One region of the Luteibacter sp. 22Crub2.1 genome, then DNA from elsewhere that is predicted to be linked to it. Evidence: predicted binding sites of a transcription regulator. Region 1 holds the regulator's gene; each other region holds the start of a gene.

Region 1 (3,275 bases):
AAGATCCTGCCACGACTGGGCTTCGACCATTTCGCCCAGGCCGATGTCGCAGCTCTGCGCGAAATCGCCCACGCGCACGGCAAGCGCCGTGGCATTGGTGCCGAACGCCGGGTCGGCATGATCGAGCACCAGCACTTCGTCGGCCTGCTTCGCCAGCGCCTGGGCCTGTGGACGCAGCTTTTCGCTGAAGTCCAGAGTGCGGTGCGCCGCGGTCGAGCTCATCTCGAGCACGTCACGCAGATGCTTGCGCGCATCGCTCATGTTGCCCGGCACGCCGTCGGTCGAAATGTCCGAAGCGAGGCGGCGCACGGATTCGTGCAGGTCGCGCGCAAGGTGGCCCAGCGCCAGGAACAGGTGCTGCTCGCGGCTGCGGATCAGGTTGTCGAGTGCCTTTTCGAAGGCGGCGCCGTCGTCGGCCTCGAGCAGCTCGCGCAGTTCGGGGACGACCTCTTGGCCGGGGGAGAGCATCGTATTCATCGTTATTCCCTTAGCCCGCAGCCGCGGCGAGTCGTTCGAAGATCTTGTCGAGCTTTTCCTTCAGCGTGACCGCCGTGAAAGGCTTGACGACGTAGCCGTTAACACCGCTCTGCGCGGCGGCGATGATCTGATCGCGGTTGTTTTCCGCGGTCACCATCAGCACCGGCAACGACTTCAGACCGGCATCGGCGCGGATGGCGCGAAGCAGGTCGATGCCCGTCATGTTGGGCATGTTCCAGTCGGTGACGACAAGGTCGATCGGCTGCGAGCGCAGCAACGCGAGGGCCGCGTTACCGTCTTCGGCTTCCTGAATGAGCGTGTTGGTGAAACCCAACTCGACCAGGAGATTCCTGACGATGCGCCGCATGGTGGAAAAGTCGTCCACCACGAGGATCTTCATGTTCTTGTCCAAAACTGCTCTCCGCCACGTGCTTTTTCTTTACCGGCGACGGCACCGCGATGCCGTCACTGCTTGTCTTTCCAACCCGTCATGCGTGCACGCAGGCGAATCAGGGCCTGGCCATGGATCTGGCACACGCGCGACTCGCTCACACCCAGTACCACACCGATTTCTTTCAGGTTGAGCTCTTCATCGTAGTACAGCGACATCACCAGCTTCTCGCGTTCCGGCAGGCCGTCGATCGATTGCGCCAGCGCGTCGCGCAGGCCGTTCTTCTCGAAGTTGCCCTCCGGGCCCGAGGCGTCGGGGTCCGCGACGTCGATCGCCGCGCCTTCGTCGCCTTCCGGCGCCGTGAGGCTCAGCAACCGCGCGCTCGCCGCGTCGGCCAGAATCTGGTTGTACTCCATGGCGTCGATACCCAGCCGCTTCATCACTTCCGCGTCTTCGGCGTCGCCACCCGTTTCGTTCTCGATCTGCCTCGTTACTTCAGCCACCTCGCGCAACTTCCGGTGGACGGAGCGCGGGGTCCAGTCCGTCTTGCGCAGTTCGTCCAGCATGGCGCCACGAATGCGGATGCCCGCATAGGTCTCGAAGCTGGCCGCGCGAGTCGGCGAGTAATTTCTTGCGGCCTCGAGCAGTCCGATCATTCCGGCCTGCATGAGGTCATTCGCGTCCACGCTTGGCGGCAGGCGGCCCATCAGGTGATAGGCGATCCGGCGCACCAGGGGTGCATGCGTTTTAACCAGTTGATCCGCTGGAACTCTAGTGATTTCAAGGTATTCGCTAGCGACACTCACAGCGGCAGCCCTCCCCCCATGTGGTTCCGTTCGGCGAAAAAGCCGATGCGACCCTGCACCCGGGGTTCGGGTTCACCCCATGTATCGACCGACCGGGCCAGATTCTTGAATCCCACCGCCGAGCGGCTGCTCGGCCAGGCGTCGACCACGGCCGCCTGACGGCGGATGGCCTGACGCAGGTACTCGTCGTGCGGAACCATGCCCATGAAATCCAGGGACACGTCCAGGAAGCGGTTGGTCACGCGGGCCAGCTTCTCGAACAGCTGACGGCCTTCCTGCGCATGGCGGACCATGTTGGCGACGATGCGGAAGCGGTTCACGTCGAACTCGCGGCTCATCACCTTTATCAGCGCGTAGGCGTCGGTCAGCGAGGCCGGCTCGTCGCAGACCACGACCACCACTTCGTCGGAGGCTGCCGCGAACATCGACACGCTGTCGGAGATGCCGGCGGCGGTGTCGACGATCAGATATTCGGGGGCGACCGGGTATTCGTCGAAGGCGCGGATCACGGCGGCGTGCTCGATATTCGGCAGCTGCGCCATGCGGCGCGCGCCCGAGGTCGCCGGGATCACCTTCAGGCCGTGGTTGGCGTGGAGGATCAGGTCCTCGATGCGGCACTCGCCTTCGAGCATGTGGCCCAGATGGCGCGTGGGCTGCAGGCCCAGCAGCACGTCGATGTTCGCCATGGCCAGATCCGCGTCCAGCAGGACCACGTCACGGCCGCCCATCGCGAGCGCCATGCCGAGGTTGACCGCCACCGTGGTCTTGCCCACGCCGCCCTTGCCGCCCGCCACCGCGATGCTGCGCGTGGGACGACGGTCGGCGAGCCAGTTGAGCCCAGCAGCCTGGGTGGAATCGACGTGTGTGTTCATGAAGGAATTCACTGCCGTGAAGGGGTGTGCGGATGCGGATGCCGTGGTCACGTTACTTCAGTTCCCGGTGTCAGGCGATGGCTGGCGCGGTGGAGAAGCCGAAACGGTCGGCGAGAATCGCGTCGTCCGGTTCGTCGGTGCGCTGCTTGACAAGTTGAGCGGCCAGGCAGACGAGTTTGCGCGCATCCGCGGAGGCGATGTCTTCCGGCACGCGCTGACCATCCGTGGTGTAGTCGAGCGGCAGACCGTGACGGATGACGGCCGACAGGGCACCGCCGATCAGTGGGGCCTCGTCGAGCTTGGTCAGGATCGCGGTCTGCGGCGCCAGCGGCGCGTAGGCACGGATCGCGTTGTCGATGGCCTGCGCCTGCGCGTTCGCGGCAAGCACGAGGCAGACACGCACCTCGGTCATCGCGCGCAGGGTGTCGAACTGCTGCTGCAGCTTCGGATCGTTACCGGCCAGGCCGGCGGTATCGATCAGCACGGTGTGCTTGCCACGCAGCTGCAGCAGCACGTTGCGCAGGCTCTGTGCGTCATGGGCGTTGTAAACGCGCACGCCGAGCAGGCGGCCGTAATGTTCCAGCTGAGCGCCCGCGCCGATGCGGTACTGGTCGGCACTGATCAGCGCGACGTTCGAGGCGCCGTGGCGGAGCACCGCACGCGCCGCAAGCTTGGCGATGGTGGTGGTCTTGCCAACGCCCGTCGTCCCGACCAGAGCGGTGACGGCGC
Region 2 (3,275 bases), on a different contig from region 1:
TCTCCATGCGCCGTCATGTCGAGGCCATGCTCGCCTTCCATCGGCAGGGCGTGCCGACCTTCGACTACGGCAACAACATCCGTCAGATGGCCAAGGACGAGGGGCTGAGCGAGGCGTTCGCGTTCCCGGGCTTCGTGCCGGCGTTCGTCCGGCCGCTGTTCTGTCGGGGTGTCGGGCCGTTCCGCTGGGTCGCCCTGTCAGGCGACCCGGAAGATATCTACAGGACCGACGCCAAAGTTAAGGAGCTGATTCCAGACGATCCGCATCTGCACCGCTGGCTGGACATGGCGCGCGAGCGGATCAGCTTCCAGGGCCTGCCGGCGCGTATCTGCTGGGTGGGTCTGGGGCAGCGGCACCGGCTGGCGCTCGCCTTCAACGAGATGGTGCGCAACGGCGAACTGAAGGCGCCCATCGTGATCGGCCGCGACCACCTGGATTCCGGCTCGGTCGCCAGCCCGAACCGGGAAACCGAAGCCATGCGCGACGGCAGCGACGCGGTCAGCGACTGGCCGTTGCTCAACGCGATGCTCAACGTGGCGGGCGGGGCGACCTGGGTCAGCCTGCACCACGGCGGCGGTGTCGGCATGGGTTACAGCCAGCACAGCGGCGTGGTGATCGTGGCCGACGGCAGCGAGGCGGCGGACAAGCGACTGGCCCGGGTGCTGTGGAACGACCCCGGCACCGGCGTGATGCGGCACGCCGATGCGGGCTACGAGGATGCCGTGGCCTGTGCGAAGGAGCAGGGCCTGAACCTGCCCATGATCTGATCGCTTATGTAGGAGCGCGCCTGCGCGCGACCCGGATATCGCCCTGCGCGACCGGGATATCGCGCGCAGGGCGCGCTCCTACACGAGATTGCGGGTTCTCAGCGGCCGTTGGCCCAGCGGGCCACATACCGCTCCGGATAAATGCGCTGCAGGGCCAGCACCTTCGGCCGGTCGTTGATCGCGATGTACATCGCGTCCGGATTCAGACGCATATAGTCCTGGTGCTCGTCCTCCGCGAGGTAGAAACCCTTAAAAGGCGTTACCTCCGTCACGATTTTCGACGAAAACGCGTGCGCCGCGGTCAGCTGGGCGATATACGCCTCCGCCACCTTCTTCTGCTCCGGCGTCGCATAGAAAATCGCCGACCGGTACTGCGTGCCCGAGTCGGGCCCCTGCCGGTTCAGCAGCGTCGGATCCTGCGCCACCGAGAAGAACACCTGCAGCAACTGCCCGTACGACACCTGTGCCGGATCGTAAACGACCTTTACCGATTCGGCGTGTCCGGTATCACCGTCGCTGACATCGTCGTAATTGGCGTGGGCGGCGTCACCACCCGAGTAGCCGGTGCGGACGCTTTTCACGCCGCGGACGTGCTGGAACACACCCTCGACGCCCCAGAAGCACCCGCCGGCAAACACGGCGGTGGCGTCGCCAGCGGCCGGTGCGGCGTCGACGGTGGGAGCGGGCAGGCGAACCCCCTCGTCGCGCGCCGAAGCGGCCGAGCAGGCGGTGAGGGCGAGGAGCAGAGCGGGGATGAGGGAAAGGCGAGGCATGAGTTTCTCCCGGTCGACATGACCTGATACACCAGACCGGTGTACCCGGGAAAACCTCACACTTTGTGAAGGCCACCTTCACAACTCTGTACCTACAGAATCGGGGTGCAGGGCCGATAAGCCATCGACACGCGCAACACGCTAGAGTCGTGCGCGTATTCGGCCAGCGTGGCTAAAGGAGCGAGGGGAAACGTGGCGTACGATTTAGTGGAGCGACGTGTCTTCGTGTCCGACCTGGAGGTCGGCATGTATGTCAGTCGCCTGGACTGTGACTGGTCCGACACGCCCTTTCCGTTGCAGGGCCTGCCCATCGAGTCCCGTGAGGACATCGAGTCGCTCAGTCGTTTCTGCAAATACGTCTTCGTGGACATGCACCGTCAGGTCGTCCCCGACAGCCGGTTCACCCCGCAGCGCATCGCGCCGAAGGCCGTTGCCACCCCCGCACCGCGTGCCGTGGCGAGCCTGCGTCTGGTCAGTCGGCACGCGTATACCGACACGGCATCGTTCGACGACGAAATGCCGCGCGCCAGAGAGGCCTTCGACACCGTCGCCGAGTTCGCCACGCGCATGGTCGACGACTTGCGGCATGGTCGGCCGGTCGAGCCGCAGGCTGTCGAGAACGCGGTACGCCCCATGGTCGAGAGTGTGCTGCGCAGCGGTGACGCGTTCTTCTGGATCGAAAGCCTGCGGCGGCGCGATGGCTACACCTATCAGCACGCGATCGGCTGCAGCACGCTCGCCGCGGCGTTCGGGCGGCACATGGGCTTCGAAAGCGACGCCATCGTCAGTCTCGCCGCCGGCGGTCTGCTGATGGATGTCGGCAAGTCGCAGCTGCCTGAGGAACTGCTTAGTCGCGACGGGCCGCTGAACGACGACGAATGGGGCCTCGCACGTCAGCACGTCAATGAAGGCGTCGCCATCCTCGATCACTCCGGTGTCCTCGACAACGAAGTGCGCGACATGGTGCTCACCCACCACGAACGTTACGACGGTACCGGCTATCCCGCGGGACTGGCCGGCACCGCCATTCCGCTCGCCGGGCGTATGGCCGCGATCATCGACACCTACCACGCGATGTCGACGCCGCGTCCGTACCGTTCGGCCGTGTCACAGCATGTCGCCTTACGCGAGCTGTACGCCGGCCGCGATCGCGAATTCCAGGGCGAACTGGTCGAACAGTTCCAGGCCTGCCTGGGGGTTTATCCCACGGGCACGCTGGTCGAACTCAACACCGGTGAGGTGGCCATCGTGATGGTGCAGAACCAGTCGCGCCGCCTGCAGCCGCGCGTCGCGATTCTCTCCCGGCCGGACAAGAGTGCGCTCGACGATTTCCTTATCGTCGATCTCATGCGCCAGGTGGATCTGGTGCGCCGTGAGATTCTCCGCACCTTGCCAGCCGGTTCGCATGGCATCGATCCGCGCGAGTACTTCGTCGCATGAGCGAGCGGGCTTACATCCTGCCGGCGGTCCAGTCGATTCTCGACCGGTCGTCGCCGGATGCCGGCCCGTGCGCCGTCCTGATCGTGCGTCTGCAAGGTATGCGCGAGGCGCAACTGCGTTTCGGTTACGACTTCGGCAGCGACATCATGCTGGCCTCGCGCGAACGCATCGTCGATGCCGTACGCCATGTCGACACCGTCTTCGTGGCGGGAGATGACACGTTCGTGGTGGTTCTTCCGATGGTGCGCAACCGCACCCATGCGCTGCTTGCGGCGACCCGCATCGTCGGCGCGTT
Region 3 (3,275 bases), on a different contig from region 1:
GCACTTCGGTGACGATGGCGCTGAGGCGCTCGTCCATCGCGCGGAACGCGCCCTGCAGCTGGCCGAGTTCGTCCCGACGGGTGACCTGCACGTCGTGACCCAGCTTGCCTTCGGCAATCTGGTTGGCGACGTTCACGGTGACCGACAGCGTGCGGAGGATCGAGCGGATCACCAGCACGCCGATCAGCAGGCTGACGATCAGGCCGAGCGACAGCGCAATGATGCAGAAGGCACGGATCGTCTTGTACTGGGCGGCCTGCTTTTCATAGATAGCCGCGGCTTCGTCGCGCTTGGCGGTGACCAGCTTGGCGAGCTGCGCCTGACGATCCATGAGGATCGGGCGGACGGACATCTCCATGACGTCGAGCGCGCCCTCGTCACCCTGCTTGAGGGCGTCGAGCATGTCGTTCTTGGCCGAGTTGTACTCGTCGTTGGACGACTGCCAGCGGTCGTAGAGCTTCTTGATCTCCGGCGACATCGGCATCTTTTTGTAATCGTCCTTCAGCTTGGCCATCTCGTCCTGGAGCTTCTGGAACTCGGCAAGCTTCTGGTTGACCTGATCCTTCTCGGACACCTTCGCCGCGGCTTCACCCATGACCACGAAGGCCATCAGGGCGCGCGTGCTCACCTGGCTGAGCATCTCGGACGGAACGAGTTCTTCCTCGTAGACCTTGCGCAGGCCTTCGTTCTGAAAGTACATGGCGCCGAGGCCGACGGCGGCGCCGCCGATCAGCATGACGCCCAAAAGACCGAGCACGCCGTAAAGGCGTCCACGGACGGTCAGGGCGGGCATCTTGAACTTGAACTTATTCATTGCGATTCCAATCGGCAAAGTGCGGCAGTGGCAAACCGGACATCTCACGCCACGGCGACCGAAGCCGCCACGGCGCCTCTACGCTCAGGCGACGGCTTTGACGTCGGTGGAAGCCAGCGCGGCTTCCAGCATCTGGGCGTCCTGCGGCTGCAGGAGACGGTCGACGTCGAGCAGCAACACCATGCGCTCGCCGACGGACGTGAGGCCCTTCAGGTATTCGGTATCGACGGTGGTGCCCATGTCGGGAACCGGACGGATGCCGCCGGGAGCGACCTCCACCACGTCGGAGACGGCATCGACCACCACGCCGAACTGACGGCCGTTGACCATGACGATGACGGTCACGGTGGTGGCGGTGTATTCCTCGCGCGCCAGATTGAAGCGCAGGCGAAGATCGAGCACCGGCACGATCGCCCCGCGCAGGTTCAGCACACCCAGCACATAGGACGGTGCCTGCGGGATGCGCGTCACCGGTGTCCAGCCGCGGATTTCGCGGACGGCGAGGATATCCACCGCGTATTCCTCGTTACCGAGGTTGACGGTCAGGTACTGCGCGGCCTCGTCGGACGCGTCGATGGCGGTATTGGCTGCTTGATTCATGTCGTTCCCACGGCGGATCGGATCGGCGGTTCGGGACCCCTTCCCTTGGGGTATCGGCTATTCCGGTGGGGACTTGAGGGGGAATTTTGCGGTGCCGCATCCGGTGGGGAGTGGGGGCGGGATGGGGCGGGACGGGCGGGGATGGGGAGACGGAATGAGGAACCGGAATGGGGAACCGGGGGTGCCGCTTCATTGCTTTGTCGGCTTTTCGCGCGCAGGGCGCGCTCCTACCGCGCGGCGGTACACCGCACGGGGATACCGGACGGGGGTGCCGCACGGGCGTACAGCACGGTGTTAACGCATGGGGTACCGCGCGGCGGGCATGGCCGGCTATTGTAGGAGCGCGCCTTGCGCGCGACCCCGTTCAACCCACGGCGATCAGGCCGCCTTGCGACGCGCCTGCAGACGCACCAGCCCGGCCACGTCGGCGATCAGCGCGACGGAGCCGTCGGCCAGAATCGTCGCGCCGGAGATGCCGGTGACCCGGCGATAGTTGGCTTCCAGCGACTTCACCACCGCCTGCTGCTGGCCGATGAGTTCGTCGACGAACAGACCGATGCGACTGCCCTCGCCTTCCACCACGATGACGATACCGTCGTCGATGGCACGGCGCTGACCGGCGCAGCCGAACGCGTCGAACAGCCGCACGATGGGCAGCCAGTGATCGCGGAAGCGGAACAGCTCGCCGCCGCCCGCCACGCTGCGAACCGCATCCGGCTTCACCTGCACGGATTCGACGATGGAAACCAGCGGCACGATGTAGGTTTCTTCACCCACCGCGGCCGTCAGGCCGTCGATGATCGCCAGCGTCAGCGGCAAGGTGATGGTGAAGGTGGTGCCTTTGCCCTCGACACTGCGGATACTGACCGTACCGCCCAGGTCCATGACGTTGCGACGGACCACGTCCATGCCCACGCCACGGCCCGAGAGGTCGGTCGTGGCGGCGGCGGTGGAGAAGCCCGCTTCGAAGATGAGGTCGGCCACGGCGTCGTCGGACATGTGATCGCCCGAGGCGATGATGCCGCGCGAGACCGCCTTGGCGACGATGGCCTCGCGATTCAGACCCGCACCGTCATCGGCCACTTCGACCACGATGGAACCGCCGCGGTGGAAGGCTTCCATGCGCAGCGTGCCCGTATCGCCCTTACCAGCGGCCTGGCGTTTAGCCGGTACTTCGAGGCCATGGTCGATCGCGTTGCGGACCAGATGCACCAGCGGGTCGCCGATCTTCTCCAGCACCGTCTTGTCGAGTTCGGTGGTTTCGCCGCGCATGTCGAGCACGACTTTCTTGTCGAGCTTCTGCGCGAGGTCGCGGACCAGACGCGGGAAGCGGTTGAACACCGTGCTGATCGGCAGCATGCGGATGCTCATGACGCTTTCCTGCAGTTCGCGCGTATGGCGACCCAGCTGGGCCAGCCCCTGGCGGAACATTTCCAGCTGCGAGGCGTCCACACCGTCGTTGAACTGGGTCAGCATCGACTGCGTGATGACCAGTTCGCCGACGAGATTGATCAGGGTGTCGATTTTTTCGATGCCGACGCGAACCGAGCTCGCCTCGCTGTTGACGGCGGGCTCGCGCACGGCACGGGGGGCGGCCGGGGCCGCGGCCACGGCGGCAACCGGTGCGGCGGCGACCGGAGCGGCCGCCGCGATGCGCGGCGTCGCCGTCAGCTCGCAGTCGCCATCGACCCAGTCGAATACACCTTCGACGGCGGCACGCTTGGCACCGGCGGCGAGATGGAGTGTCCAGCCGAGGTAGGACGATTCGGCGTCCATATCGGCCAGCGCGGGAAGCTTGCTCGCGTCGCAGGTGACCGAGAGCGGGCCCATGGCCTCGAGCTCACGGAACATGCGCGCGGGA

The links. The regulator FliA, encoded in region 1, starts transcription of late flagellar genes. The targets are predictions, from matches to a motif close to TAAAGTTTNNCNNNCNNNGGCCGATAA.
Region 2: the regulator FliA is predicted to act here: its motif matches at 1,634-1,660, upstream of B5X73_RS04915 (HD-GYP domain-containing protein).
Region 3: the regulator FliA is predicted to act here: its motif matches at 1,465-1,491, upstream of B5X73_RS05560 (chemotaxis protein CheW).

Annotation. Positions count from the first base shown of each region.
Region 1 is NZ_FUYT01000015.1:84,872-88,146, reverse strand. It holds gene B5X73_RS16170 (protein phosphatase CheZ) at 1-477, opposite strand, end outside; gene cheY (chemotaxis response regulator CheY) at 488-889, opposite strand; gene B5X73_RS16160 (RNA polymerase sigma factor FliA) at 943-1,674, opposite strand; gene B5X73_RS16155 (MinD/ParA family ATP-binding protein) at 1,671-2,546, opposite strand; gene flhF (flagellar biosynthesis GTPase FlhF) at 2,617-3,275, opposite strand, start outside.
Region 2 is NZ_FUYT01000004.1:85,228-88,502, forward strand. It holds gene hutU (urocanate hydratase) at 1-767, shown strand, start outside; gene msrA (peptide-methionine (S)-S-oxide reductase MsrA) at 866-1,540, opposite strand; gene B5X73_RS04915 (HD-GYP domain-containing protein) at 1,733-2,980, shown strand; gene B5X73_RS04920 (putative bifunctional diguanylate cyclase/phosphodiesterase) at 2,977-3,275, shown strand, end outside.
Region 3 is NZ_FUYT01000004.1:235,897-239,171, reverse strand. It holds gene B5X73_RS05565 (methyl-accepting chemotaxis protein) at 1-814, opposite strand, end outside; gene B5X73_RS05560 (chemotaxis protein CheW) at 899-1,414, opposite strand; gene B5X73_RS05555 (chemotaxis protein CheA) at 1,793-3,275, opposite strand, start outside.